One region of the Ethanoligenens harbinense YUAN-3 genome, then DNA from elsewhere that is predicted to be linked to it. Evidence: predicted binding sites of a transcription regulator. Region 1 holds the regulator's gene; the other holds the start of a gene.
The links. Region 1 encodes HrcA, which represses chaperone genes, less so after heat shock. Its sites were predicted from a motif close to TGTTAGCACTCNNNNNNNNNGAGTGCTAACA; they were not measured.
Positions count from the first base shown of each region.

Region 2: ETHHA_RS01860 (co-chaperone GroES) is a predicted target of HrcA. The motif match lies at 4,307-4,337, and genes of this name have one in related genera.

Region 1 covers NC_014828.1:1,764,584-1,779,829, forward strand. Annotated here, with positions in the region: gene ETHHA_RS08220 (MFS transporter) at 109-1,488, shown strand; gene dnaJ (molecular chaperone DnaJ) at 1,571-2,722, opposite strand; gene dnaK (molecular chaperone DnaK) at 2,868-4,745, opposite strand; gene grpE (nucleotide exchange factor GrpE) at 4,822-5,478, opposite strand; gene hrcA (heat-inducible transcriptional repressor HrcA) at 5,565-6,593, opposite strand; gene hemW (radical SAM family heme chaperone HemW) at 6,779-7,885, opposite strand; gene lepA (translation elongation factor 4) at 7,882-9,681, opposite strand; gene rsmA (16S rRNA (adenine(1518)-N(6)/adenine(1519)-N(6))-dimethyltransferase RsmA) at 9,832-10,686, opposite strand; gene ETHHA_RS08260 (cytidine deaminase) at 10,683-11,096, opposite strand; gene rpsO (30S ribosomal protein S15) at 11,216-11,482, opposite strand; gene ETHHA_RS15560 (hypothetical protein) at 11,743-11,889, opposite strand; gene srtB (class B sortase) at 12,031-12,936, opposite strand; gene ETHHA_RS08275 (competence/damage-inducible protein A) at 12,903-14,213, opposite strand; gene thiI (tRNA uracil 4-sulfurtransferase ThiI) at 14,296-15,246, opposite strand, start outside.
Region 2 covers NC_014828.1:382,458-397,703, reverse strand. Annotated here, with positions in the region: gene ETHHA_RS01880 (hypothetical protein) at 1-118, shown strand, start outside; gene ETHHA_RS01875 (MmcQ/YjbR family DNA-binding protein) at 189-545, opposite strand; gene proS (proline--tRNA ligase) at 578-1,975, opposite strand; gene groL (chaperonin GroEL) at 2,241-3,884, opposite strand; gene ETHHA_RS01860 (co-chaperone GroES) at 3,983-4,267, opposite strand; gene ETHHA_RS01855 (THUMP domain-containing class I SAM-dependent RNA methyltransferase) at 4,450-5,577, opposite strand; gene ETHHA_RS01850 (hypothetical protein) at 5,847-6,980, shown strand; gene hpf (ribosome hibernation-promoting factor, HPF/YfiA family) at 7,160-7,705, opposite strand; gene ETHHA_RS01840 (ribonuclease E inhibitor RraB) at 7,934-9,235, opposite strand; gene ETHHA_RS01835 (GNAT family N-acetyltransferase) at 9,273-9,596, opposite strand; gene ETHHA_RS15745 (hypothetical protein) at 9,541-9,720, opposite strand; gene ETHHA_RS01830 (amidohydrolase) at 9,732-10,886, opposite strand; gene trxB (thioredoxin-disulfide reductase) at 11,089-11,991, opposite strand; gene ETHHA_RS01820 (S1 RNA-binding domain-containing protein) at 12,332-12,763, opposite strand; gene ETHHA_RS01815 (FtsB family cell division protein) at 12,901-13,176, opposite strand; gene yabQ (spore cortex biosynthesis protein YabQ) at 13,195-13,731, opposite strand; gene yabP (sporulation protein YabP) at 13,744-14,034, opposite strand; gene ETHHA_RS01800 (hypothetical protein) at 14,240-14,701, opposite strand; gene ETHHA_RS01795 (RNA-binding S4 domain-containing protein) at 14,923-15,168, opposite strand; gene ETHHA_RS01790 (HU family DNA-binding protein) at 15,196-15,246, opposite strand, start outside.

The sequences.
Region 1 (15,246 bases):
AATAGTATAATGTATAGGAATTCACACACAAATCCAACTATATTCAATCACATTTCATCACATCCTTGTTACTACAACTACAAAACAGCGAATCGGAGGAAATTCTACATGGAAAGCGAAAAAATCAGCTTTCGGGAACGCTTCGGCTACGGCGTGGGCGATTGGGCCCACAATCTCGGATATGCCTCGTTTGGGTGGTTCATTGTCATCTACTACACGCAGGTGCTGAAGATCAGCGCGGCGGCCGCGGCAGTGGTCACGCTGGTGGCCATGTTCGTAGGCGGGCTGGCCGACGTGGCCGCCGGCATCGCGGTGGATAAGACCCAGACCCGCTACGGCAAGGCGCGACCGTGGATTTTGCGCATGATGGTGCCGTATGCCGTTTTTCTGGCGCTGATGTTCTCGGTGCCGGACATCGGCATGACCTGGAAAATGGTCTGGGCCTTTTCCAGCCTGCTGATCTTTCAGGTCATCTATTCGTTCATCAACTCGCCCTACGGCATTCTCAATTCCCTCATCACGCACAATCAGTATGAACGGTCCGTCGTCAACCTGTTCCGCACCTTCCTCGCCTATGGCAGCGGCATCATGGTCAGCTGCGCCACCCCGCTCATTGTCACGTCCTACGGCGGCAGCTACGCGGGCTGGAGCCGCACGGGCATTACATACGGTGTTATCGCCGTCGTGCTGTTCCTGATGGTCTTCTTCTGGACCAAGGAGCGCGTGAACCTGCCGGGCGTGAAGCAGGCCGGCCTGTCGCTGGGCAAATCCATCCGCACGCTGCTGAGGAACGACAACTGGCTGTTCATCGTCATATTCGGCGCGATCTTTTTCTTTTTCTATGTCTCCAACTGCTCCACCACCATCCTCTACGTCACCTATGTGGTGGGCGCGCCAACCGGACTGCAGCAGACGCTGAACATCGCCGTGGCGCTCGGCTTCTACATTCCCATCATGATCGGTACGCTGCTGCTGCCCAAGCTGATTCTCCGCTTCGGCAAGCGCAACCTGTGCATGGCGGGCGTCGTCATTGTCATGCTCGGCTCCGCCGCCATGCTGGTGCAGCCTTCCAACCTCACGCTGCTGATCGTGGGCAGCATCATCAAAGGATTCGGCATGTCTCCCGTCATGGGCTGCTACTATGCGATGGCGACCGACACCATCGAATACGGCGAGTGGAAGACCGGCGTGCGCATCGAGGGCCTGACCTACAGCACCTCAAGCTTCACCGTGAAAGTCGGCAGCGGCCTGGGCACCGCGGCGGTGAGCATTGCACTGGCCGTCAGCGGCTATTCCGCGCAGGCACATACGCAGGTATCCTCCACTGTGACCGCCATCCAGTTCATGTACCTCGTCCTGCCACTACTCGTGGGCGCACTGATGCTGTTCCTGCTCTCCCGCTACAAGCTGGACAGCGTCTATCAGAAAGTGGAGCAAGACCTTGCCGAGCGGCACCATAAAGCCGCAACAACCCCCGTAGCAGGCTGACAGACTTGCTCGCCGGATATCCATTTGCGCGCACAAAAAGCCCGGTACGGTTCAATACCGTACCGGGCTTTTCTCTATGCCTTTAAAACAGGCCTTTCAGTTTTGCAAAGAAGCTCTTGCGCTTTTCATAATGCGGACCGTCTTTGGTCGCGTCGTCAAACTGGCGCAGCAGCGTCTTTTGCTGCTCGGTCAGGTTTTTGGGTACCTCCACCGTCACGCGCACGAACTCGTCGCCCGAACCGTAGCGGTTGAGGTTCTTGATACCCTTGCCCCGCAGGCGGAAGGTTTCGCCCGGCTGGGTGCCGGCCGGAATGTGCATATCCACCTTGCCGTCCAGCGTGGGCACATGGATGTCGCTGCCCAGCACAGCCTGCGCAAATGTGAGCGGCACGTCACAGTATATATCGAACCCACGGCGCTGGAAGATCTTGTGCGCGCGCACCGAAACAGAGATATTCAAGTCGCCCGGAGGACCTCCGTTGCGGCCGAAATCGCCCTGTCCGCGCAACGTGAGAACCTGCCCGTCGTCAATACCGGCGGGAATGTCGACCTCCAATTTGCGCGGCTTGCGCACTTGGCCCACGCCGCGGCAGTCCGGGCAGGGGTCTTTGACAATCTTGCCGGTGCCGTGGCAATGCTCACAGGGGTGGGAAGTGGACATGACGCCGAAGGGTGTACGCTGGCTGACCTTGACGGTGCCGGTGCCGTGGCAATAGGAGCAGGTTTCGGGATGGGTGCCCGGCTTGGCTCCCGTGCCGCCGCAGGTGGAGCAGGTGACCACGCGTGAGGCCTCCACCTGCTTCTTGGCACCTTTTGCGGCCTCCTCAAAGCTGATGGTTAAATGGATATGGATATCATTGCCGCGCATGGGGCCGTTGCGCGCACCACCCTGCCCGCCGAATCCGAATATATCGCCCAGATTGGAGAAAATATCGCCGAAGTCGCCGAAATCAAACCCGCCGCCGTAGGCACCGCCCGGGCCGCCGGCCCCCGGATTGAAGTTCGGGTCCACGCCCGCGTGGCCAAACTGGTCGTAACGCGCGCGCTTTTCCGAATCGGAAAGCACTTCGTAGGCCTCATTGACCTCTTTGAACTTTTGCTCTGCCGTTTTGTCCCCCGCATTGAGGTCGGGGTGGTACTGTTTTGCCAGACGGCGGTACGCTTTTTTGATCTCATCGTCTGAAGCGCCCTTGGCTACACCCAGCACCTCATAAAAATCGCGTTTGTCGGCCAATCCTATCACCACTCACACTGTATTGCAGTTCACGGCGCGAAGCGGCCGCCTGAGCTGCATGGGTTCGATGCGTTCGCTGCCGTTCTGCGGACCGATACGGTTGCAGGAGAGAGCCGCACCCTCCCCTGCAAACCGCATTGATCGTTTATTTGTTTTTGTCGTCGTCGTTCACTTCGTGGAAATCCGCGTCGTGCACATCGGGACCCGCGCCGCCGTCTTCGCCTGTGGAACCGGCGCCCGCTTCGGGACCACCCGCTTCGGGGCCGCCCGCTTCCGGACCGCCCTGGCCCGCGTTCTGCGAATAGATTTTTGCGGTGACTTCATACAGTTGCTTGGAAAGCGCTTCCTGCGCGGCCTTGATGGCCTCCATATCGGTGCCTTTGAGGGCCTCTTTCAGCGCTTTAGATTTTTCTTCCACGGCGCTCTTATCCTCTGCGGAGACCTTATCGCCCAGATCGGTCAGCGTTTTTTCCGCCTGGAACACGGCTTGGTCGGCGGCATTGCGGGCATCGACCTCTTCACGGCGCTTTTTGTCTTCTTCGGCAAACTGTTCGGCTTCCTTGACCGCCTTTTCAATGTCGTCCTTGTTCATGTTGGTGCTGGACGTGATGGTGATGTCCTGCGATTTACCGGTGCCGCGGTCTTTGGCGGACACATGCACGATGCCGTTGGCGTCAATGTCAAAGGTGACCTCGATCTGCGGCACGCCGCGCGGCGCGGCCGGAATGCCGTCCAGATGGAAGACACCGAGCGATTTGTTGTCCTTGGCCATGGGGCGCTCGCCCTGCAGCACATGCACCTCAACGGAGGTCTGGCCATCGGCCGCGGTGGAGAACACCTGACTCTTGTTCACCGGGATGGTGGTGTTACGCTCAATGATCTGGGTAAACACACCGCCGAGGGTCTCGATGCCCAGAGAAAGCGGGGTGACGTCGAGCAGCAACAGGCCCTTGACCTCGCCGCCAAGCACGCCGCCCTGAATAGCCGCGCCGACCGCGACGCATTCATCCGGGTTGATGCCTTTAAACGGTTCTTTGCCGGTGAGCTTCTGCACCATTTCCTGCACAGCGGGCACGCGGGTGGAGCCGCCGACCAGCAGAATCTTATCCAGCGCGCTCGGCTGGAGACCTGCGTCCGACAGCGCCTGTTTGACCGGACCGGCGGTCGCTTCGACCAGTTCGGCGGTCAGCTCGTTGAATTTCGCACGGGTGAGCGTCACATCCAGATGTTTCGGGCCGGTGGCGTCCGCCGTGATGAACGGCAGATTGATCTGCGTGCTGGTCACGCCGGAAAGCTCAATCTTCGCCTTTTCCGCCGCTTCCTTCAAGCGCTGGAGAGCCATCTTGTCGCTGCGCAGGTCGATGCCGTTTTCCTTTTTGAAGCCGTCGGCCAGCCAGTCGATGACACGCTGGTCGAAATCGTCGCCGCCCAAGTGGTTGTTGCCGGCCGTGGCGAGCACTTCCTGCACGCCTTCGCCCATCTCAATGATGGAAACATCGAACGTGCCGCCGCCGAGGTCGTAAACCATGATCTTCTGGTCTTTTTCCTTATCAATGCCATAGGCCAGCGCGGCGGCCGTCGGCTCGTTGATGATGCGCTTAACATCCAGACCCGCAATCTTGCCCGCGTCCTTGGTGGCCTGGCGCTGCGCGTCGGTGAAATAGGCCGGCACGGTGATGACCGCTTCGGTCACGGCGCCGCCGAGATAGGCTTCCGCATCCGCTTTCAGCTTGGCAAGGATCATAGAAGAAATTTCCTGCGGGGTATAGGCCTTGCCGTCGATGTTGACTTTATAATCGCTGCCCATTTTCCGTTTGATGGAAATGATGGTGCGGTCCGGGTTGGTGATGGCCTGCCGCTTGGCAACCTGCCCGACCATGCGCTCGCCGGTCTTGGAGAACGCCACGACGGACGGCGTGGTGCGCGCGCCCTCGGAATTGGCGATGACAACCGGCTCGCCGCCTTCCATCACCGCCACGCAAGAGTTGGTGGTACCCAGATCAATTCCGATAATTCTGCCCATATACAATTACCTCCTGTATACATGCCTGCCGGCATGGATCATTTCATATATTTCCAACTTCCCCAAAAAGGAATGCTCAGTTGGCGACTTTGACGACCGAGTGGCGAATAACCTTGTCCCCGATGGCATAACCTTTCTGGAACACTTCGGCCACCACCGACTCGCCCAGACTGTCGTCATCCACATGGGCGACGGCGTTGTGGCGGTCGGGGTCGAACGCCTGCCCGGCCTCGGCCTCGATCTCAACGACGCCCAGAGCGGAAAACCCGGCTTCCATCTGCTTGAGCGTCATCTCCACGCCCTGCTGGAAACTCGCAGGGTCGGCTTCGGCAAAGTCGATGGCGCGCGCCAGACTGTCCAGTGCGGGCAACAGCGCCTTGACCGCTTTGGCCGAGGCATCGGCGCTCAGCGCTTCTTTTTCGGAAGCCGTGCGCCGCCGATAATTCTCATACTCGGAGAGGGTGTTCGCCAGACGCTGGTTGAGCGTGTCGGTCTGCGACTTGCAGGTCTGCGCGTCGGCTTTGGCAGCGTCAAGCTCTTTTTGCAGGCGTTCGATCTCCGCTTTCTGGCTCTGGAGCAGCAGCTTGATCATTTCCGCTTCGGAAAGCTCTTTTTTGTTCCCAGCGTTCTCCTTTGCGGATTCCGCCGCCTGCGTGTCCGGCTCTCCGGGCGTTTCCGCCTCGATCTCCAGCTCCGGCTCTTTGGGTGTCTCCGCGTCTTTGCTGTTCTTCAAGGAAAATGCCTCCTTCGTACGGCTTTTCTATACGACGTCCATTTTTACTCCGCAATCCGGCTTGTCTTTTTCGAATCGGCGGAGCACTACTCATCGGGAAAGGTGTCATTGATGAGTTTGCTTAACACGGACGAGAAATATTCGATATGCGAAACCAGCTTGGCATAAGGCATCCGGATGGGACCGATGATACCCACGGCACCCTGTGTTTTGCCGCCCACCCTGTACGGTGCGGCGATCAGGCTGGAAGATCGCATGAGGTCGGCACCGTTCTCCGTGCCGATGCGCACCTTCACCTGCCCGCGCACGCCGTCCACCAGCTTGGAAAGCTGCTCCCGCTGCTCCAAGAAGCGGATAATCTCCAGCGCGGAGCCGTCGTGAAATTCGGGGTAACAGAACAGGTTCGTTTCGCCGCCGAGGAATACTTCGGCGTCGCCCAGCACGCCGATCTCATCGAACACGGCTTCCAGAACCGGTTTCAGCGCTTTGGCGTACTGCATCAGCGCCTTGTTCATTCTTTCTTTCAGTTCCGGGGTAGCCGCCTCGGGCGGCAGGCCCGCGAGCTTCTCACGCAGCATATTGGAAAAATAAGCCAGCATATCGGCGTCCACATCCTCGCCCGCCTTGCAGAGGCGGCTGCGCAGCACACCCGGCGAAGCAACCAGCACGATGAGCATCGAGCGCCTGCCCGCGGGCATGACTTCCACGCTGCGGATGCGGATGTTGGCGCGCTGCGCGGCGGAAACCGCCACGCAGCCGGTAATGGCCGCCAGCACATCCCCCGCCTTGGCGAGCACGCCGTCCAGATCGCTGCCGTCGATGCGCAGCACGACGTTAATGCGCGCCTGCTCCGACTTGGTGAGCGGGTAGGCGTTCATCAGCGAATCGACATAATACCGGTAGCCCGCCTGCGTGGGGATGCGACCTGCCGAGGTATGCGGCTGCTCAAGCAGGCCCATCTCCGCGAGTTCGGACATTTCGTTGCGGATGGTGGCTGAAGAAAGGTGCATTTCCAGCATGCCGGCCAGCAGTTTGGAGCCCACCGGTTCCCCGGTCGCCACATAGCAATCCACCAGCGCGCCCAAAATGTGCTTCTTTCGATCATCAAGCTGCATGAGAATCACCCCCGATCCCGGAAAAACGCCGCCTCGGCGCCGATACGCTCCTATCCCCGGCGAATGCCGGTGTGGAATTTAGCACTCACAGCCTTCGAGTGCTAACACTATGTACTCTATCACCATTCGCGCAAAATGTCAAGGACTTTGCACAGGGAAAGCGGAAGGAATTTCCGTCCCCTTTCCTATGGAAAAAGCAGCGCGCCGATCACCGCATTGCTCACGAGAAATCCCTGCCGGGTGAGCGCGATGCGCCCCGCGCCGCGCCGCAGAAACCCGCCGTTTTCCAGCCGCTCGACCGTCTTTGCGTCGAAGGCGGAGAAATTCGCGCCGCACCGCGCACGCAGAGCGTTTTTCTCCACACCGTCCGCCAGGCGCAGGCGCAGCATGACATATTCCTCAAAGCCGCCGCCCGGGCCGTCGCCCTCCGGCGGCCTGCCCGTGAGAAAAGCGGCAAGGTCACGTGCATAATGGAAGCGACGCCCATCAAGGAAGCCGTGTGCGCCCGGCCCCAGCCCGAGGTATTCGCCGCAGTCCCAATACCGCAGGTTGTGTCGGGAAGCAAAGCCTGGTCTGGCAAAATTGGAGATCTCATACTGCGCGTAGCCGCGGGCTTCCAGCGCGTCACAGGCGGCAAGGTAACAGTCGGCCTGCAGGTCCGTGTCCGCTTCCTGCTGCCCGCGCATGGCGAACGCCGTGCCCGGCTCCACCTTCAGCAGATAGGCCGACACATGCTCCACGCCCTGCGCCGCGGCAAATGCCACCGAGCGGCGAATGCTCTCCGGCGTCTGCCCCGGTGTGGCCAGCATCAGATCGAGTGAGAGGTTGGCAAAGCCCGCCTTCCGGGCAGCCTCCACCGCGCGCGCCACGTCCGCCGTCTTATGCCGGCGGCCCAGCGCGGCAAGTTCCGCGTCGCAGGCCGACTGCATACCCAAAGACAGCCGGTTGAAGCCCGCCGCCCGCAGCACCGGCAGCAACTCCGCCAGATCGGAGCCGGGATTGGCCTCTACCGTGATTTCCGCATCCGGCGCGACGGGATAGATCTGTTTGAAATACGTAAGCAAAGCAGCCAGCGTGCCGCCAAGCAGCACGGGCGTGCCGCCGCCGAAATAGACGCTCTCCACCCGCCGCCCGGCCAGGCGCGGCACATAGGTGCGGGCGGCGGCACGCAGAACATCCGCATACTGCGTGGCCACTTCCGGTGCGAACGGCACCGAGTAGAAATCGCAGTACGGACACTTGGCGGGCGCACAGAACGGCACGTGGACATACAGCCCCAGCGACGCGCTCATTCGTCCAGCTTGAGCACGGACATGAACGCTTCCTGCGGCACCTCTACCGAGCCGAGCTGGCGCATGCGTTTTTTGCCCTCTTTCTGCTTCTCAAGCAGTTTCTTTTTGCGGGTGATGTCGCCACCGTAACACTTAGCCAGCACGTCCTTGCGCATGGCCTTGACCGTTTCGCGTGCGATGATACGCCCGCCCACCGCCGCCTGAATGGGCACCTCAAACAACTGGCGCGGGATGACGTCCTTGAGCTTTTCCGCGATGCGCCGCCCGCGTGCATAGGCCTTGTCGGCGTGCACGATGAACGACAGCGCATCCACCACCTCGCCGTTGAGCATGATGTCGAGCTTGACCAGCCTGGAGGGCGCGTAGCCTTTCACTTCATAGTCAAAGGAAGCAAAGCCGCGCGTGCGGGATTTGAGTGCGTCAAAGAAATCATAGACGATCTCATTGAGCGGCAGTTCGTAATGCAAATCGGCGCGGGTGGCGTCGAGGTATTTGGTGTCTTTATACACGCCGCGGCGCTCCTGACAGAGCTCCATGATGCTGCCGATATAATCGGTGGGGGTGAGGATGTGCGCCGTAATCATCGGCTCCTCCGCCTGCGCGATCACGTCCGGCGACGGAAAGTTGGTGGGGTTGTCGATGAACACCGTTTCGCCGTTTGTCTTGATGATCTTGTAGACCACGCTGGGCGCGGTGGTGACCAGATCGAGATTATATTCGCGCTCCAGCCGCTCCTGAATGACCTCCATGTGCAGCAGCCCCAGAAACCCGCAGCGGAAACCGAACCCCAGCGCGATGGACGTTTCCGGCTCGAACGAGAGCGAAGCATCGTTGAGCTGGAGTTTGGCCAGCGCGTCGCGCAGGTCGCCGTATTTCGCGCCGTCGGCAGGATAGACGCCGCAGTAGACCATTGGGTTGACCTTTTTGTATCCAGGCAGCGGCTCTTTCACACCGTTTTCCACGGTGGTAACGGTGTCGCCCACGCGGGTGTCCGCCACGTTTTTGATGCTGGCGGTGAGGTAGCCGACCTCGCCCGCGCACAGGGCCTCGGCGGGCTGCAAACAGGTGGGTAGCATATAGCCCACCTCCACCACGTCGAACTCCGCGCCGGTGGCCATCATCCTGATGCGGCTGCCGGGCTTCACGGTGCCGTCCATCACCCGCATGTAAACGATGACGCCCTTGTAACTGTCGTAATAGGAATCGAAGATAAGCGCGGAGAGCGGCTTTTCCGGGTCGCCCTGCGGCGCAGGGACAGCGGCGATGATCTTGTCCAGTACGTCCTGAATGTTCAGGCCCGTCTTAGCGGAAATGCAGGGCGCGTCATCCGCCGGGATGCCGATGACATCCTCGATCTCGGCTTTCACACGGTCGGGGTCGGCGGAGGGCAGATCGATCTTGTTGATGACCGGCACCACCTCAAGCCCGTGATCCACCGCCAGATAGGTATTGGCCAGCGTCTGCGCCTCGATGCCCTGCGACGCGTCCACCACCAGGATGGCGCCCTCGCAGGCCGCCAGAGAGCGGGACACCTCGTAGTTGAAGTCCACATGGCCGGGCGTGTCGATGAGATTGAGCTCATACGCCTGCCCGTCGGTATGCGTATAGCTGAGCTTGACGGCGCGCGCCTTGATGGTGATGCCCCGCTCGCGCTCAAGGTCCATGTTGTCGAGCAACTGGGCCTCCATGTCACGCGCGGAAACGGCGCTGGTCTTTTCCATCAGGCGGTCGGCCAACGTCGATTTGCCGTGGTCGATATGGGCGATGATGCAGAAATTGCGGATATTCTCTTGCAAGCGGCTCACCTCAACTGCCGGTCGCCCGGCATGATTCATTCAGCTGGTTTGGTTTCTATTTACAGGGAAACATCTGTTCCCGGACCCTATCAACAACATCATACGATATTATAATAGCACAGAACGGGGTGCTTTCAAACTCCCCGCTGTTCATTCTTCCGCCAGCGCGTCGGCCACGCGGGCAAAATCGGCCAGCGTCAGCCGTTCGCCGCGCAGGCTTTCGTCCACGCCCGCCTTGCGTAAAGCGGCGGCCACCCGCTCTCTGGGCAGCCCCAGCCCGGCAGGCAGCGCGCTGCGCAGCATCTTTCGGCGCTGGGCGAATGCCGCGCGCACCACGCGGAACAGCAGCGCTTCGTTCCGCACGGCCACGGGCGGCTCTTGGTGCAAATCAAGCCGGATCACACAACTGTCCACCTGCGGGCGGGGCAAAAAGCTGCCCGCCGACACGTCGAACAGCACACGCGGGCTGGCGTAATACCGCACCGCCAGACTGACGGCGCCCGTATCCCGGCTGCCGGGCGCGGCGCAGATGCGGGCGGCAGCCTCTTTCTGCACCATCACGGTCACGGCCGTGACGGGCAGGTGGGACTCCAGCAGGCGCATAAGCAGCGGAGAGGTGATGTAATACGGCAGATTGGCGCAGACAGCCACCGGGCCGCCAAACTCCTCCCGGATAAGCGCGGCAAGGTCGGCTTCCATCGCGTCACCCTGCACGACCCTCACGTTGGAAAATTGATCCAGAGTTTCGGCCAGCACCGGCAGCAGGCGGGTATCCAGCTCAAGCGCTACCACCTTTTTGGCACGGCGCGCCAGTTCCGCCGTAAGCACCCCGATGCCGGGGCCGATCTCCAGCACGCCGGCGGCTTCCTCCGCACCGCAGAGCGCGGCCATGCGCGGGCAGACCGACGGATTGATAAGGAAATTCTGTCCCAGCGCCTTGGAAAAATGGAACCCATGGCGTGCCAACAGAGCCTTGATCTGCGCGGGGTTGGCAAGATCGGTCATTCGGTTTCCTCCGCGCGGAACGAATCGAACGCCTGCGGCAGCAGCTCCGCCAGCGTGAAGGTGCGAACCTCTTCCGGCCCCGCACAGTAGATGGGCAGCGAACCGTCGCTGGAAAATTCAGCGAGCACCTGCCGGCAGATGCCACAGGGGGTCACGTCTTCCCCCGCCGCGAGCGCAAGGGCGACAAAATCCCGCTCTCCGGCGGCCACAGCGGCAAAAACCGCCGCGCGCTCTGCGCAGACAGTCGCTCCAAACGATACGTTTTCCACATTGCAGCCGGTATAGACATACCCGCTGCGCGTGAGCAGGGCCGCCCCCACGCGAAAATGCGAATACGGCGCGTAGGCGTTTTCACGCACTGCACGCGCCCGCGCCACCAGCGCGAGGATGACCCGTTCCTCTTCTGTCATACCGTTCCTCCCATACGTTGCGCATTTACGAAAAAAAGCCGCCCTGTCCAAAGCAGATGCCATGGAAGAACGGCCATTTTATACCGCAGGCGGCCAAAACCGTCCGCTCCCGGAAAGACTCACTTACGCAGCGACAGTTTTTCGAGAATCGCGCGATAGCGGGTAACATCCTTTTTCATCAGGTAGTTGAGCAGGTTGCGGCGGTGGCCGACCATCTTGAGCAGACCGCGGCGGGAATGGTGGTCTTTTTTATGCTCTTTCAGATGCTCGGTGAGCTTGTTGATGCGGGCGGTGAGCACCGCGATCTGCACCTCGGGCGAACCGGTATCTTTCTCGTGGATGCGGTTGGATTCGATTACGGCTTGTTTTTCTTCATCTTTCAGCATTGCAGATACACCTCATAAAATAAGTTCATTCGCCAAGGCCGGGCGCGGGGTTCAGGTGAGGGCCCAAACGGGCCATCCCCCCGTGCTGAGCGCAAGGTAACGACAGACGGAAAAAACCGTACGATACAGTATACCAGCCCGCCGGGATTTTGTAAAGGATTTCTTTGCAAATATGCCCCGTTTTTTCATCACGCACCGCGCGGCAACAAAAAGCGCCCCGCTTTCGCGGAGCGCTTTTTGTTTGATCGTGCCAAAAAAAATCAGCGGGCGCACTGATCCTGCTTGCAGTTATCGAATTTACCCTTGTTGTCCTGGTTCTGCGCGCCCTGCTGGCGCTTGTCCTGTGCATTTTTCTGGTTTTTGTCGAAGTTGTTCTGGTTTTTTGCTTCTCTATCCCTTTGTGCCATTTTTTATCACCCCTTTTTTGGTTCCACCCGTAGTATGCTCCCACATCTGGAAAATATGCGGGTAAAAAGCGGGGCGCAAAAACACCCGCCTGTTTTCAGACGGGTGTTTTGCAAAACGGTGGCGGCCGTGCCTATGTAAACTCAGGTGCCGCTTTTCTTATTGGTCTTGTACCAGATCTGCGGCATCTGCGGATTGGGGTTCATGGTTGCGGTACCGGGAGACAGGTCTTCACCGTCGCGCGCCAGCCGGGCAAGCACGACCACACGCGCGTCGTTGAACACATAGGAGCAGGTGGACAGGGTAAGGATGTGGTCGGTGGGTTGCACATCCACCGTGGTATTGACCAGCGAACGTTTTTTGACCTCGCCGATGTAGTTCATAAACGCGTCGTTCGATGCAAAATCCGTATCGAGATAGTAGAACGTATCGCCCTGGCTGGGCACCGTGTTCACGATCATCACGGCGAAGATCTTCCAAGTCTGCTGTTTATAAACCGTGTTGAACTGGATAAGCGGCGCTTTGGCGTAGAAACCGTTGTCCTCGTAATTGACCAGTTCATGGAACATCTGGTCGTCTTTCATATTGTGCCCGTAGATAATAAGATTTTTGGAGGGTGAATCACCCAGCTTGTCGCGGTAATCCAGAAACGGTACGCCGTGCTGGTTGCTGTTCTTATAAAAATCGCGGCGCAGGTAGAAATCGTTGTCCGAAGCCTGCATCACGGGATAATTGATGTTGGTACCGGGCACGTTCACCCAGCCCTTCATGTCGCTGTTCTGTGCATAGAGCGACGCGTATTCCGGCAGGACCGGACCGGAAGACGCGGAAGCGGACGAAACCGCAGACGAGGACGCATGCACCTGGCCGGCAAGGTTGTCGTTCATCCGCTGGTTCTGATACGCTTCAATATAATACTGGATGATGGGCACCATGCACCCGATGAAAACGGCCAGCGCGGCCAGAAAAACGATCTTGCGGAAAATCTCGGCAGGTTCATCCCTCCTATGCGGAATCAGTTGCCAAAAAAAGAGTTCGGCACCTGTAATTTCGGCGGCTCAACACGGACGGCGTCCTCCGGCTGCGGCAGGCCCAGGATGAGCCTGCGCGCCATATCCAACGCATTGGAGGACGAAAGATAACGGATGTGCGCCCGCTCGCTGTTGCTGTGCCCCAACAGCAACCGGCGGACATAGCAGTCCTTCCCGTCGGACACGGCTACATAGACCAACCCGACCGGCTTTTCCTCCGTGCCGCCGCCCGGCCCGGCGATGCCGGTGATGCCCACGCCGAAATCGGCCTGTGCGCGCACCCGCACGCCCTCGGCCATCTGCACGGCGGTCTGTTCACTTACGGCGCCGTAGTCCTTGAGCGTTTTGGCCCGCACATCCAGCAGCGCCTGCTTGACACGGTTGGCATAGCTGACGATACCGCACTCGAACACGTCCGAACTGCCGGGGATCTCGGTGATACGGGCGGCGGTCAGCCCGCCGGTGCAGGATTCGGCCAGCGCGATCTTTTTCTGCCGCTCCCGCAGCGCCTGCACCACCACCTGCTGCATGCTGTCCACGTCTTCACCGTAATAGGCGTTGCCCAGCCGCTTTTTGGTCTCTTCGGCCACCGGGCGGCAGATGGCCAGCGCCTCGTCCTCGGTCGCGGCTTTGGCCGTGACGCGCAACTGCACCTCGCCCTCTTTCGCATAGGGGGAAAGGGTGGGATTCGCGCCCGCCATCAGATCACCCAAAAGCTCCTGCACGGTGGATTCGGGCAGGCCGAACTCCCGCAGGTTGATGGACGCGATGACCCCGTCGGAAAACTTCGCCAGATATGGTTTGACGCGCTCCCGAAACAGCGGGGCCATCTCCCGCGGCGGGCCGGGCAGCATGATGACGGATTTGCCGTCCTGCTCCACCACGCAGCCCGGCGCGGTGCCCCAATCGTTTTGGAGCACGATGCAGCCCTCCGGCAGCATGGCCTGTTTCTCATTGCTGGGGCCCATCTTGCGGCCGGAGCGCGCGAAATAGTCACGGATGACCTCCATGCTGTGCTCATCCCGCACCAGTTTGCGGCCAAGCACCTTGGCGATGGTCTCCCGCGTGATATCGTCGCCCGTCGGCCCGAGGCCGCCGGTGGTAATTACGATGTCACTACGCGAGAGCGCCAGTTTGAGCGCCTCGACCAGACGGGCTTCGTTATCGCCCACCACCGACTGATGCAGCACATTGATGCCGAGCAGTGCCAGTTCGTTTGCGAGATATTGCGCGTTGGTGTTGACGATGTTGCCGAGCAGCAGTTCCGTGCCCACGGCTAGTATTTCCGCATCCACTATAATCCCTACCTTTCGTTTGCCAAACCGATGATTCTATGAAAAATCCGTAAACCACAACCGGGATTTACAGACCGGGCAGTCATTCCGGGCAGACAACGATCTTTTCGGCGGCTTCCACCGCCGCGTCGAGCAGCGGGGCAAAATCGAATTTTGCCTCTTCCTGCTCCACATCCCACATGCGGGGCTTGGTGCGCGGGTGGCGCGGCGTGAACACCGTGCAGCAGTCCGCATAGGGCAAAATCGACGTTTCAAAAGTGTCGATCCGCCGGGCGACCCGGATGATCTCTTCTTTATCCATGCCGATGAGCGGGCGCAGAACGGGCAGCGTGGAGGCCGCCTGCGTGCAGGTGATGGCCTCGATGGTCTGGCTGGCCACCTGCCCGATGCTTTCGCCCGTGATGAGCGCCGCGCAGTCCTGCCCCTCGGCGATGCGCGCCGCCGCTCTCATCATAAACCTTCTTAATAAAATTGTAAAGAATTCCTCTTTGCAATGCGCGCGGATCTGCTCCTGCAGCGCGGTGAACGGCACCACAAAGCATGCGATAGGGCCGCTGTAGGCGCTGACGATTTTAAGCAGATCCAGCACCTTGGCCTTGGCGCGCGGGCTGGTGTAGGGTGGGCTGGCGAAATGCACCGCACAGACCGACATGCCGCGCCGAGCCATCATATAGGCGGCCACGGGGCTGTCGATGCCGCCGGAAATGAGCACGGCCGCGCGGCCGCAGCTACCCGACGGCATGCCGCCCGCGCCGGGCAGGCTGTCGGCGTGGATGTAGGCGGCGGTGTCCCGTATCTCCACGGTGATGGTCAGCTCAGGCGCGCGCATGTCCGCCTGCAAATCGGGAAAAGCGTCCCCCACCCGCTCCGCCACTCGTTTTGCGATCTCCGGCGAAGGCAGCGGAAAGCGCTTGTCCGCCCGCCTTGCGTTCACGCGAAACGTTTTCGCCTGCTCGATCTCATCCCGCAGGTAGGGCACAACGGCGGCTTCAATGGCCGCCATGTCTTTTTCCACCACACACGCCCGGACAAG
Region 2 (15,246 bases), 1.4 Mb from region 1:
TTTCGTGGGGATGCCGTTCGCCTCGTTGCTCTCCCTTTCGCTGCTGGCGGTCTCCTGCGGTTCGATTTTCGGGCGGCGCATCTTCATCACGTACAAAGCGCTGCAACTGGCAAAATAGGCGGACACCGGTCACGACAAGCAGGGAGCACCCATGCAGTAAACATCTGCATGGGCGCTCCCTGCTATGGTCAGCCGATGATTTCTTTTTGTATCTTCCGGGACAAGGCCTGCAAAACGATCTGATACGATTGGTCGGCCATCTCGCGCACCACGTCATCCGGCACAACGCCATCCAGATAAAGCGAGTTCCAATGCACCTTATTCATATGATATCCCGGCACGATATCCGGATGGGTGCGGCGCAGAAAATCGCCGTACATCGGTTCCAGTTTCATGGTAAAGACCGGCTTGCCAGTCTTATCGCCGCCCTGCATAGCGAACATCTTTCCGCCGACAAAATACCGGGTGGCACTCCACTCTTCTTTATAATCTTTGGTGACGTCCATCTTAGACAAAAGATACTCATCCAACCATGGATACGGCATCCGTCTCCCCCACCTTCCCCGTGCGCGCCGTCTTAATAGGCCTTGCCCCAATAGACCATGTGTTTAGCGGGCTTGCCGCAGCAGATGCAAGTATCGGACAGATGCTCCTGCTCAAACGGGATGTTCCGGGAGGTCAGGCCCGCGTCCGTCTTGATTTTTTCCTCGCAGGCCTGGTCTCCGCACCACATGGCTTTGATAAAGCCGGGCTTTTCGTCCGCCGTGCGCACAAACCCGTCCCAGTCGGTGCAGGCATAGGTCATGGCGTTTTGCCGCTCCAGCGCTTTTTTGTAAAGCGCTTCGTGCACATCGTCCAGAATAGCGGGCAGGCGCGTTTCCAGTTCGTCCAACGAGACCTCGATTTTCTGCCGGTCGTCGCGGCGCACCACCACGCAGCGGTTCTGCTCGATGTCCCGCGGGCCGATCTCCAGCCGCAGGGGCACGCCTTTCATCTCATATTCGGCAAACTTCCAGCCAGGCGAGTTATCGGATGCATCCAGCTTCACGCGCAGCGTCTTCTGCAGGCGGACAAGCAGCTCGTTTGCTTTCTCAAGCACGCCGGGCTTGTGCATGGCTACCGGCACGATGACCAACTGCGTGGGCGCGATGCGGGGCGGCAGCACCAGACCGCTGTCGTCGCCGTGCACCATGATGATGGCACCGATGAGACGGGTGGTCACGCCCCACGAGGTCTGGAACGGGTATTTGAGCGTGTTGTCCCGCCCGGTGTACTGGATATCGAACGCGTGGGTGAACCCGTCGCCCAGATAATGCGACGTGCCGCTTTGCAGGGCCTTGCCGTCGTGCATCATCGCCTCGATGGAGCAGGTATCCACCGCGCCCGCGAACTTTTCCTTTTCGGTTTTTCGGCCTTTCACCACTGGCATGGCCAGCACCTGCTCGCAAAAATCCGCATAGATATTGAGCATGCGGGTGGTTTCTTCGCGGGCTTCCGCTTCCGTCTCATGCAGGGTGTGCCCCTCCTGCCACAAAAACTCCAGTGAGCGCAGGAACGGCCGGGTGGTCTTTTCCCACCGCACCACCGAGCACCACTGGTTGTACAGCTTGGGCAGGTCGCGGTAGCTGTGCACGATGTGCGAATAGTGCTCGCAGAACAGCGTCTCGCTGGTGGGACGCACGCAAAGCCGTTCTTCCAGTTTTTCGCCACCGCCGTGCGTCACCCACGCGACTTCCGGCGCAAAGCCCTCGATGTGGTCCTTTTCCTTTTGCAGCAGGCTCTCCGGGATGAACAGCGGCATATAGACATTCTCATGCCCGGTTTCCTTGAACTTCGCATCCAGCACCTTCTGGATGTTTTCCCAGATGGCGTAAGCGTACGGACGAATGAACAGGCAGCCGCGCATGCTCGAATAATCCACCAGTTCCGCTTTTTTCACGATGTCCGTATACCATTTGGCAAAGTCCTCTTCCATGGGGGTGATGGCCTCCACCAGTTTTTTGCCGCCGTCCTGTGCCATATCGTATTTCCGCCTTTCTATTAAAGCCGCCGCCCCGGCGGCCGTGCTACACATTCTATCCTATTATAAAAGGGCGTGGATTGAAATGCAACCCGCATTTCCGCAGCCCGCACCGCAAACGCCAGAAGGCGCGGGACCTGCGTCCCGCGCCTTCTGCGCTGTGAGCCATCTATCTGCTGGAAAAAACGGCCCTTGGGGAAAAACCGTGAACAGGAACAGCTTAGTACATGCCGCCCATGCCGCCCATGCCCGGATTCGGCATGGCCGGAGCAGCCGCTTCTTTTTCCTTCTTGTCGGCCACGAGGGACTCGGTGGTGAGCACCATGGCCGCCACGGAGGCCGCGTTCTGCAGCGCGCTGCGGGTCACCTTAGTCGGGTCCACAATGCGTGCCTCGAACATATCGGTGTAGGTTTCTTTGGCGGCGTTGAAGCCGTAGTTCACTTTGCCGCACTGGAGGATCTTGTCAACGATGACCGAACCTTCCAGACCCGCGTTGGCCGCGATCTGGCGCACCGGCTCCTCAAGGGCTTTGATGACGATGCGGATGCCGGTCTTCTCGTCGGCATCTTCCTCGGTATCGAGCAGCGCCTTCACGGACGGCAGGGTGTTCACCAGTGCGGTGCCGCCGCCGGCCACCAGGCCTTCGGCCACAGCCGCTTTGGTGGCTGACAGCGCGTCTTCGATGCGCAGTTTCTTTTCTTTCATCTCGGTTTCGGTCGCCGCACCCACGCGGAGAACCGCCACGCCGCCTGCCAGTTTCGCAATGCGCTCCTGGAGCTTCTCTTTGTCGAACTCGACGGTCGCGGCCGCGAGCTGGGCACGCAGCTGCGCAACGCGGTCTTTGATGGCCTGCGCGTCGCCGGCGCCTTCCACGATGGTGGTGTTGTCTTTGCTGACCTTGACCTGGCGGGCATGGCCGAGCTGCGCCATGGTGGTGTCTTTCAGCTCGAAGCCGAGGTCGCTGGAGATGACTTCGCCGCCGGTAAGAATGGCGATGTCACGCAGCATGTCTTTGCGGCGGTCGCCGTAGCCCGGGGCTTTGACGGCTACACAGGTAAAGGTGCCGCGCAGTTTGTTGACGATGAGGGTGGAAAGCGCCTCGCCCTCCACGTCCTCGGCAATGATGACCAGCTTTTTGCCGGCTTTCACGATTTCTTCCAGAAGAGGCAGGACATCCTGGATGCTGGAAAGCTTCTTATCGGTGATGAGCAGCAGCGCATCGTCGATGACGGCTTCCATCTTCTCGGTATCGGTGGCCATGTACGGGGTGATATAGCCACGGTCGAACTGCATGCCCTCGACCACATCGCAGGCGGTCTCGGCGGTCTTGGAATCCTCGACCGTGATGACGCCGTCGCTGGTCACTTTCTCCATCGCTTCCGCGATCAGTTTGCCGATGAAGGCATCGCCCGCGGAGATGGTGGCGGCGCTTTCGATGTCCGCCGGGCCGCTGATCTGTTTCGCATTTTTCTTCAAGGTCTCCACGGCGGCGTCGACCGCTTTCTGGATGCCCCGTTTGATGGCCATCGGGCTGGCGCCCGCGGCCACGTTTTTCATGCCTTCACGGATGAGCGCCTGCGCGAGCAGGGTGGCGGTGGTGGTGCCGTCGCCGGCCACGTCGTTGGTCTTGGTGGCGACTTCTTTGACCAGCTGTGCGCCCATGTTCTCAAACGGATCGTCCAGCTCGATCTCCTTGGCGATGCTCACGCCGTCGTTGGTGATGAGGGGCGAGCCGTATTTGCGCTCGAGCACCACATTGCGGCCTTTGGGACCGAGGGTGATCTTAACGGTATCGGCGAGTTGGTCCACGCCCTTCTGGAGCGCTTTGCGGGCGTCTTCGCCGTAAATGATCTCTTTTGCCATGGTAACCTATACCTCCCGTAATTTACAGGGTTGCCTTCCGGGCACCTGATCAGACTGTTTGCGAACGGGCCTGCCTTTTCCGATTTACGGACAGGCTCTTATTCCACAACGGCCAGAATGTCGTTCTGCCGCACGATGGTGTATTCTTCCCCATCGACCTTCACTTCGGTGCCGGCATATTTGCTGGCGATGACCTTCTGGCCAGGCTGCAGATACATCTGCACTTCCTTGCCGTCCACCAGGCCGCCGGGACCCACCGCGACCACTTCCGCCACCTGGGGTTTTTCCTTGGCGTTGTCCGGCAGGATGATGCCGCCCCGGGTGGTTTCCTCCGCCTCGACCAGTTTAATAACGACTCTGTCCGCAAGAGGTTTCAGTGCCATTTTCAAATTCCTCCTTGAACGAATTTTATACCTGCAAACAATTAGCACTCCATTTCCTTGAGTGCTAAGACTATTGTAATCACGCGCCCCATAAAAATCAAGGGGCCTTGCGGGAATATTTGCATTTTCGTCAATCTGCCAAACAGCATACAGACAAACACGGAATTCTTTGTGTTTTTTGCCTATTTTTTCACACGCGGACGAAAATACTGAAACAATTCGCAACGGATCATGCCGTTATACAGCTTGCGGCGTTTGTCGGCACGCGCGCCGAACAGCGCTTCGAACCGGTCGCTGGGGCTGATGATATAGAACTGAAACTGCGGCAACCTGCGGTAGAGCGCACCCAACTCGGCATAGAGTTCCTCCGCTTGGCGCACTTCCAGCATGCGCTCGCCGTATGGCGGGTTGCACACCACCTCGCCGCGCGCCTGCTCGGGCGAAAAATCGCGCACATCGCGCCGGGCAAAGCGGATGCTTTCCCCCACGCCCGCGCGACCGGCGTTTTCCCGCGCCAACGCCACGGCGGCGGGGTCGATGTCGCTGCCTTCGATCAGGCAGGGCTTGCGATCCACCGCATCCCGCGCGGCGGCGCGTGCCTCCCGCCACACCGCGGCGGGCAGCCAGCCCCAACGCTCGGCGGCAAAGCTGCGGTTCAGGCCGGGCGCGATGTTCTGCAGCAGCATGGCCGCCTCGATGACCAGCGTGCCGGAGCCGCACATGGGATCGCAAAAAAGCTTGTCCGCAAACGGGCGGGACAGGCGCACGATCGCCGCCGCCAGCGTCTCCTTCAGCGGCGCCTCGTTGGACTTGGGGCGGTAGCCGCGCTTGTGCAGGCCGTCGCCCGAGGTGTCCAGACAGATATCCACAATGTCCTTGTGAATGGAAAAACGGATCTGCACCAGCGGGCCGGTCTCCTCGAACCATTCCACATGGTGGCGGGTCTTCAGCCGCTCCACAGCCGCTTTTTTGATGATGGCCTGGCAGTCCGGCACGCTGTGCAGCGTGGATTTGAGCGACCAGCCTTTCACCGGGAATGCGTCGTGTTTGCCCACGAATTCCTCCCACGGCAGGGCGCGCACCCCCTCAAACAGCTCCTCGAAACTGCGAGCGGGGAATTCGCCCAGCCGCACGAGCACCCGTTCGGCACAGCGCAGGCCAATGTTGGCGCGCGCGATGCCGTCTTTGTCCGCCGTGAATGTCACGCGCCCGTCGGCCGCGGCCGCGTCGGCAAAGCCAAGTGCACGCGCTTCCTCCGCCACCAGGCTCTCCAGCCCAAACAGGCAGGGGCAAACCACTGTATACGCCATTGTCTCTCCATCCCATCCGCACATACGCCCAGTTTACCGGACATCTCCCGAAAAAACTGCCGAAACATGCCGGTGCGTACTGCCATATCGGTTTATTATACCCGATTTTCCCAGCCGATACAACCGTGCTCTCACTCGCTGGGGCGGCAGCCTGTCATCTTTTTTTCACCACTTCGTAACGGTTTGCACACCGTATTTGTCCTGCCCGCCTGCTAGACTGGAAGAGAGCGGACAATCCATCTTATGACATGAAAGACGGGAGACGAAACATGAAAAAAAAGCTGCTCGCACTCGGATGCGGCCTGCTTCTGCTGGCAGGCTGCTCCATCGCGCCGCATCACACCACTCCGGCCATTTCCGCCCGAATCAGCGCACCGCAGTCCGGCCAAAGCGCGGCTTCGGAGGGCTCTGGCGCCCCCTCCGCTCCGGTGCTGAAAGGCCCGCTTTTCACCGCCGGCAGCGGCCCGTATCTGCCGCCGGCCGGCACGGTGCAGACCGTCGATTCCGCCGCCGCGGACGAGATCCATCTCTATTGGGAAAAAGCCTATCCCCTGGCCCAAAACCCGCCCGATTTTGCATTCTACGACGCAAACGATCCCGTTTCTGAGGATGCGGGCGAAGAAACCGCGCTGCTGCAAAAATACGGCGCAAACCTCTATCTGAAAGGGTTAAAAGAGACCAGCTATGTTGTGCAGTGGGAAAGCGCCTATGCGCTCATCGGCTATTGCGGTGTGCCGTCGGCAAAAGAGCAGGCCGTACCCCTGCTGCGGGAGCTGGAGAAAACCTCGCCTTCCAAAAACGTGCGAAATGCCTGCACTTTCACGCTGGACGTGCTGGATGGCTCGTTTTCCAGCCCGCACATTTCCGCCAGCAGCGACCGCAAAACACTGGCGTTTGCCGACCATTTTGAAGCCACGCTGGGCGGCGGACACCGCTTGTGGACCCTCCGGGACGGTAAGCTCTATCTGGATACGCTGAGCGTGGACGGCTATACCTCGTCCATCGCACAGGCGGCCGTTTCCCCCGACGGGAAGCATGTGGCCGTCAACCTGACCGGCCGCAAGGGGTCGTGGGGGTTCATCATCACGCTCGGACAGCCCGACACACTCTCCGGCGAGCTCATCGGCACGATGGCCGCGCCTCTGCAAAAAAAGGGCTACACCCTCTACCGTGAAGGCGCGCCCGCCAATCCGGATTGGCACGGCGTCTATTACAGCAACATCCAAAACCTTTCATGGACGGGCAGCGACACCCTCAAGCTGGATGTAGACATGCAGGTCACCGACCACCCCGCCCCCTCGGCACTTGAGGGGGATGCCCGACTGTCGGGTACGGTGCTATACCATCCGTCCGACGGTACGTTCGACTTCGGCGGACTTACCAAGTCCCCCGGTGTCAGATGACACTGCTCTTGCACTGCAGTGCCGGTCGGCTTTCCGGGACAGCACGGCGCCGGAAATCCCTTTGCGATGTTTATCAAGGCTCCGGATAAGAACACCACACGCGCCGACAACACAAAGGGCGGACGGTTGAAGCAACCGTCCGCCCTCGTTAAAACCGGTGGTCCGTCGCGCGCCGGCAATTATTCCTCATCGTCCGCCACAGGCTCCAGCAGACCGTAGCCGCCTTTGCTGCGCTTGTAGACAATATTGACCGTTTCGGTCTTTGCATTCTGGAACGCAAAGAACAGGTGCCCGGAAAGGTTCATCTGCAGGATGGCCTCCTGCACGTCCATCGGCTTGACGGGGAACGATTTCACCTTCACCACGTCAAACGTCGGCACGGCCTCCATCGGCGGAATATCCGGCAGCTCCGGCACACTGTCAAACGCGCCGACACGCAGCCGTTTTTCAAGCCGGGATTTGTTTTTATGGATCTGGCGCAGAATATGATCGACGGCAACATCGAGCGAGGCGGACATATCCAGCGACGTTTCTTCCGACCGGAACACGATGCCCTTGTTCTTGATGGTGATCTCGACAGTCTGCCGGTCTCCCTCAACCGTAACGGTCACAAATGCCGTCGCGTCGGGTTCAAAAAAGCGGTCGAATTTACCGACTTTCTTGGTGACCTTTTCTTTGAAGGGATCTTTGAGATGCGTTTTGCGGCCTGTAATGTTGACATGCATGGGACCATCTCCTTATTGTACGCGTATCGCGCCGGCTTTCAAAAAGCCGCAGTTGTGTAATTTGGACATAAAATGCTTTGCATTCGTCCGAATTTATATGGAATTTTCTATATTATAGCAGGTCGAATGGCGAATGGCAAGACCTTGTCCCAAAAAACCTTAAAAAACAGAACACGGCCCGCTCCGGGGCCGCTTTCCGTCGCATCATACCGGCCTATAGCCCCCGGTTTATGTTGATGCCGTCGAAGCATCCGGCTCCAGCACCCCGACCTCCCACTCGTAGAACCGCCCGTGAAATTGTCTGGCAAGCTCCACGGCGCGGCCGGTGTTGCAATCCATACGCGCAAGGCCCACCCGACCAGTCAACTGCACGCAGACGGCATGCGCAAAAGCGGGACCGTCGCCGTCCACACTCGCTTCCCGCTCCCGGTCATAATACCGGCTGCCCTCGTAGCCGAGCGGCACAGCCTGCTCCGCGAAGGCACGCGCGTCTTCCCGCCGGGCAAAATAAAACGTATAGACCTGCGGCACGGCCTGTGAAAAATCAAAGCCGTCCGCCTCCATATTGTCGTATAAAAACCGGTTGTGGATCTGCTGATATTCCGTGTCGTCCGGATAGACCTCTTCATGGAAGCGCTGCCAGTCCGCATCGGTGCTGCAGGTCACCGATGCCTCCAGCCCCCTGCGTTTCAAAAACCGTTTGAACGCGCGCCTGCTTTGCCGGACTCCACGCGCGTAAAGGTACAGCGTCAGCCGCTTCTGCCGCGCGTCCAGCGCATATCCGCAGAAAACCAGCCGCTTCCGCCGGCAGAAAAAAACGCAGTCCTCCAGAAGGATGTCAACTTCCTCCGCAGGTTCCTGCTCCGCATCGAACGAGACAGGAACCTCCCCGCGCAAAAACACGGTATATCCGGCCACCGGAGGCATCTCGCCCAACGGAAGGTCAGCCGCGCACAGGATGCCGTCGCGCTCATACTGCCAGAACGTTACGCTGGACGCGATGACGAACCGCTTGGCCAGCCGAAAGATCACGCCGGCCAAAACCGCCAGCAGGAAAGCCGCCAGCGCGGCAAACAAAACCGGGGACAGCCCCCATGCCCACGAAAGTGCGAACCGCACGCCGGTATAGAGCGCGGCACAGCCGACAGCCGCCGGCCACATGAGCAAAGAGCGCGCAAACCCAAACAGGAAAACGCCGATGCCCCAAAGCACCAGCGCGATGCCGCACGCCACCCAGACGACGGAAAAAGCCGGTGCACCCGCACCCAGCACCAGACCGGCGATGCCCGCCGCCGCCAGCAGAATGAACGCCAGCGAACGAAGCCGGCGCACCAGCTCCGAACAAGCCGCCAGCGAATAGGGTCTGGCAAAATAAACGCCCAGCGTTTTATGTATCACCATCTGCGTATAGGTCGGCCGCGGCTGCGTTTCCGCAGCCTGCGCGCCGGCTTCGTCCATCCGCGCGGAACACCCATCGCGCACGGCGTGAGATTGCCCCGTTTGGACGATGAAAGGCTGATGGTCCGCCATATGCCCTCCTTTTTCTCCGGTTGAAAACAGAAAATCCTTATTCCGCCCATGTTTTTTTCAAATACAGCATGTCGGTACAGCAAACACCGTCTTCATAGACCAGTTCGGGATAATTCCATGTGAAAAACCCGGGAACGGTGTGATGATATACAAAGCCGAACCTCTGATAAAACGGGGCGATTTTCGGCGTGGTGCCCACGTACATCGCGTGATATCGCCCGCTAAGACAGACGAACAAATACCGCAGCATGGCCGACGCATATCCATTGTTTTGATATGGCGTGTCTGTTGCCAGGTTTTTCAGTTCACAGGCGGCATCGGGCCCGTTCCGAGACCACCGCCGTGCACACCGGCGCCCCATCCTGCTCAGCCACAAACAGCCTGCCGGACGCCAGATAACCGTCGATCATGGCCTCGCAGGGATCGGCCAGCAGAAGCAGCGGCAAAAGCCGCTTTTTGTCCGCTGTGACCTCCCGGATCTCCATGACAACCTCCTTTATTTGACGCGACGGCCGCCGACCGCCACGAACACGGTATGCGCATAAAAATCCAGCGGATCGCCGTCGAACACGACCAGATCGGCGTCCTTGCCCGGACGCAGCGAACCTACGCGGTTTTCCAGATGCAGAATCTCCGCCGGGCGAATGGTGATGGCGCGCAGCGCGGCATCGTGCTCCATCCCTTCCCGCACCGCCAGCGCGGCGCAGAGCGGCAGGTATTGCACCGGCACGACCGGATGATCGGTGATGATGGCAGGATGTAAGCCGGCCTTCATCATCTGCCCCGGCGAAACCGGCGACTGGTTTTTCAACTCCGGTTTGGAACGGTCGCACAAAAACGGGCCGGACAGGATCTTCGCCTGTTCCGCCGCCAGCTCTTCCGCAATCAGGTGCCCTTCGGTGGCATGAACAATCACCGCATCCAGTTCAAACTCTTTGGCGATGCGCAGCGCGGTAAAGATATCGTCTGCGCGATGCGCATGGAAATGCGCCTGCACTTCTCTGGCCAGCAGCGGCAGCAGGGCTTCGCATTTATAATCGAACTCCGGTTCTTCCAGCTCGTCGTTTTCCCGGCAGGCCAGCAGTTTCTGACGGTAACGCATCGCCTTGAGCAGCTGCTCACGGATGATGGCGGCCGTGGCCATGCGCGTGGTGGGTGTTTCATCACGGTCGTGATAGACCGTTTTGGGGTTCTCGCCCAATGCAAACTTGATGGCAACCGGCGCCTTGAGCAGCATGTCGTCAATGCGCCGGCCGGCGGTCTTCATCGCAATGAGCTGCCCGCTCACGGGATTGGCGCTGCCCGGCCCTGTGACCACGGTGGTTATGCCCGCCTCGCGCGCCTCGGCAAAACAGCGGTCAAGCGGATTGACCGCGTCCACCGCGCTCAGATGCGGGGTGGACGGGTCGGTCTTCTCGTTGCCGTCGTCCCCTTCGAAGCCCAGGCTGTCCTCCCACATACCCAGATGGGTATGCGCGTCTACCAGCCCCGGCAGCAAACTGCCGCCTTTTGCGTCGAATACGTCGCCCGCCGCCGCGGGGATCGTTTCCATGCCGCCCAGTGCCCGGATGCGCCCCCCCTCGGTTTCCAGCCAGCCGTTTTCGATCACTGCACCTTCCATGGTAAAGATGCGCGCATTTTGAATCAACACGTTTTTTTCCTCTATATGAATACAGGCCGCGCCGCCGAGAGCGGCGGCGCGGCAACAGCATGTTTTACGAACCAACAGACTATGCGCCTGCCGAACCATCGCGCTTCCTGAACAAAAACGCGGGCTGCGCCCGCTTCAGGCTGTGCAGCATCCCGTACAATCCATACTCCCCTGAACAAAACGCGGGCAGCGCCCGCCCCGTTCAGTTGAGGTAGTGGATGGCGGCATTGGCGGCGTTGGCACCGTCGGCAGCGGCGGTAACAAGCTGCCGCAGGGCCTTTTGGCGGATATCCCCCGCCACGAACACACCCGGCAGCGGCGTGATGCAGGATTCGTCCGCATCCACGTAGCCGCCCTTGTCCAGCGGGAGTACATCGGCCAGCAATTCGGTGCGCGGCCTGGTCCCAACGGCGATAAACACGCCCGCCACCGGCAGCTCACGCGTTTCACCGGTTTTGCTGTTTTTCAGCGCCAGGCCAGTCACGGCATTTTCCCCTTCGATACGCTCCACTCCGGTGTCAAAGATTTTTTCCACGTTGGAAAGCCCGTCCAGCTTCCGCTGGAGATACCCTTCGGCCCGGAACTGGTCACGGCGATGGATGATCGACACCTTTTCACAGATATTGGCCAGATAGATGGCATCTTCCACCGCGCTGTTCCCGCCGCCGACAACCGCCACCGCTTTTTGGCGGAAAAAGTTGCCGTCGCAGGTGGCACAATAGGAAACACCCCGCCCGGTGAATTCCTTTTCACCCGCCGCGCCCAGCAGGCGGCGCTCTGCGCCCATGGCCAGCACCACCGCCCGGGCCTCATAGGTCTCTTTTGCCGTGTGCACTTTTTTGACCTTGCCGCCGAGTTCAAACTCCGTGACATCCCCATACACCAGTTGGGAACCCACCGCCTTGGCGTGCTTCTCCAGATTGGAGGAAAAGTCGAACCCGGAGATGAGCGTGTTTCCCGGCCAGTTTTCTATTTCGTAGGTTGTGGCGGCCTGTCCGCCCACGCCCATCCGCTCCAGGATCATCGTGGAAAGCCCTGCGCGCGCGGCATATACCGCCGCCGTAATGCCCGCCGGCCCGCCGCCGACAATCAAAACATCCACCATACAAACCCCACCTTTAAAAATTCAAAAATTTTTTTGCATATATGTGTTTACATTTTTTTCTATTTATGGTAATCTATATATGCAACTCCCTTCATACCCTTTCACTTCCCCAAAACTCATTTGATTTTGGCCGCCGCAAGGCGGCTGTTTTTTTACCTGTGGAACGGGGAAATAAAAAAAGCGGCCCCAAACCCCCGTGCGCGCCCGGCCCCCGGCCTGCTGCGGGCGCAACGCCCCGCAGCAAGATCGGCTGCACCTCGCGTATCCACAGTTCGGAACGGCTTTGACAAGACCGGCGCACCCGCGCAAGAGATGATCGGAAAACACCTGTGCACCCGGTTTATTTTGTGCCGACACGTCGGGAAACATTCCCGCGCTTGGGATCAATATATTTTTTCAGGTCGGACAGCTTTTCGTCGCTGGACTGTTTGAATTTGTTCATCATTTCTTCGAACGACAGGTTGTCGTTCCGGCGCGGGGACCATTCGTATCCGCCCGGACGCCCTCCTCCGGCCACCGGACGCCTCGGCGCCGGTGCGGCTTCCACCCGTTTCATGGAAAGGCTGACTTTCCCGTCATCGGTAATGGCCAGCACTTTAACCTTCACCGTCTGGTTTTCCTGCACAAAATCGCGGATTTCCTTGACGAATGTGGGCGCCACTTCGGAGATGTGCACCATGCCTGTTTTGCCGCCCGGCAATTCCACAAAAGCGCCGAACTTGGTAATGCCCGTCACTTTTCCTTCCAATACGGCTCCAACCTCAAGCTGCATAAAACCTGCTTATCCTCCCTAAAACGCGGTAAATCGAAACCGTTCTGCCACACGGGCCCCCTCAGCTGCTTGCAGCCGCTCCCGCGCGCAGAAAATCCCCCCGGTCACAGTCTATGAAAACAGCCGGAAATCGCCTGTCAGTTGCCCGCCACATTGATATAAATCCGGTCATTGGATTTGGTGTAGCCAAGCTTGTCCCGCGCGACACCGGCCATATACTGGTCGTTGTTTTCAGACAGGGCGCGCTCGATCTCGGCGTTCTGCCCCTGCTGCTGCTTATATTGCGTCTCCAGTTGTGCCAGCACGGCCTTGCGCTGACCGATCTGCACCTGCTGGTTAATCAGGGTGACGACGATATACAGAACGAATACCCCGAGCGCCATGCGGAAAATGATACTCTTATGCTTTTTCATCTGTCAGCCCCTGAAACATTATTTCTTAGGCGTATTGGGCCCAGCCGTCTTATAATGAGTTCTATGGAATAAATTATACATCACTTTGCGCGCAGGTTTCAAGCACCTTTTCACAACTTTGCGGTCTTTCGGCAGTCTTTTTTTCATTTGCCCGCATTTTTGGGAAACAAAGAGGCCGAATCGCCTGCCTGCACATGCCACGGGACGTTTCAGCCGCCTGCCGGCTTCCGCGGCGGCGCTGCGTGTTCGGGCGGCGAACCACCGCATCGCTTTTGACACGAGCACGCCCAGCGTGAAACGGTAAAACAGGAAACCCAGCAGTTCCCCTTCCAGCAGGAAAAACCGCACTTCTCCCGCGTTGCCCGCCAACAGGAATAAAAACGTGAACAATCCGCAGGCCAGCAGATACAGGCAGTCCCACAAAAAGGACAGGACTCTGCCGCAGGGTGAGAGCAGGCGGCCAAGGTAAAGCACATCGTACACCAGGCCGAACGCGCCGCCGATCCCCATGGAAAACAAGAACAGCATCATCTGGGAAGACACCGAAACGGTCAACTGCCATCCCCCTTATTTGAAGATCCGGCCAAAGAGCCCGCCGCCGCGGGGCACTTCATCCCGATAGGACAACGATGTGATATCCCCTTCGACATTGACCTCGCCGGTCTCCACACTGAGCTTGTTCATGTGCAGGTTGTAACCGTGCACCGTCAGTTCGCCCAGCTCGGTGAACAGCACCACCGTCTCCTCGTCGAAGCTGTCCACGTCGGTCACGCCGGACACGGTGAGCAGCCGCCTGTCCTCCAGAATGATATTATGTACTTTTTTTGGCATCTGGCTTTCCTGTTGCACCGCCATCATTTTTCCCCCCGCGCATTTTTCCGTCAGACGGATTTCGTTGCCCATATCCGGGCAGTATCACTCTATGCGCATGCCCGGCCCGATATGCCAAAAAAACGGCAAACGGGCACCGCCCGCAGCAGAGCCGCGGGCGGTGGAACACAAATGACGGAACCCGGTAAAACCCGAACCCCCATATTAAAGCATCCGCACATCCACTGCCGGATCAGCGATCTTCGCTGCGGGCGTCGTCGCCACAGGGGCAGTAATGGCAGGTGCTGTCCAGCACGCAGAAAATGAATGCGGCCAGCAGGAAAATGGCGAACAGCAGGAACAGAACCGTCAGCCCGAACAGCGCGGCTGAAAGTACGGGAATAAACGGGGGCGTGCCGCTGAAGATCAGCGCCACGACAAGCGCCACGACGGCCGACACGATCGCCGGGCGCAGATAGGCGTTACCGCAGCCACAGAGGACCCTCCGGTGATGTTCGGCGTTTTCTCTGCCGCCTGCGGCCGCCAGAACAATGATCAGGCCCGCGAACACGACGCCAAACGCCAAGCTAACAGCCAGCGGAACGAAAAAGGGCAAAAAGAGAAGGTGCAACGCCAGCATGGTGGCTGCCCCGGCCGCGATCAGCAAACTCAAAACGAACAAACCAATAACCAACAGTTCATTGCGGCTATACATGGTTATCCTCCTCAAACGAGTGGAAATACAGATGGCTTCTTGCCATCCTTGTCCATTGTATGAGAGGCTGTCCGCAATCGTTCCGGAAGGGACGAAAAGCGTTCCATGCCCCGCATTCCCGCAGGCGCACACCAAAAGCCGCCCCGGCAGTTGCCGCGGCGGCTTTCTCGGTTTTGACCGATACGATGCTTTCTTACGGGAACAGGAGCCGACACTCGCTTTTATGCATCCAGAACCCTGTATAGGGAAGACGCGCCCTCTTTGGTCACATGCTCGGCAACCTCCAGCACTTCGGCACGGAACGGTTTGCCGCCCAACGTGATTTCCAGCACATCCCCGGGTTTGACTTCATAAGATGCGCGCACGGGTTTTCCGCCCACCAGCACGCGGCCCGCATCACAGGCCTCGTTGGCCACGGTCCGCCGTTTGATGATACGTGAAACTTTCAAAAACTTGTCGAGCCGCATGGTGTTCTCCCACGGGCGGGCTCTTTTTTACTTGGAAACAGCGTCTTTAAACGGTTTGCCCGCCTTGAAAACCGGATA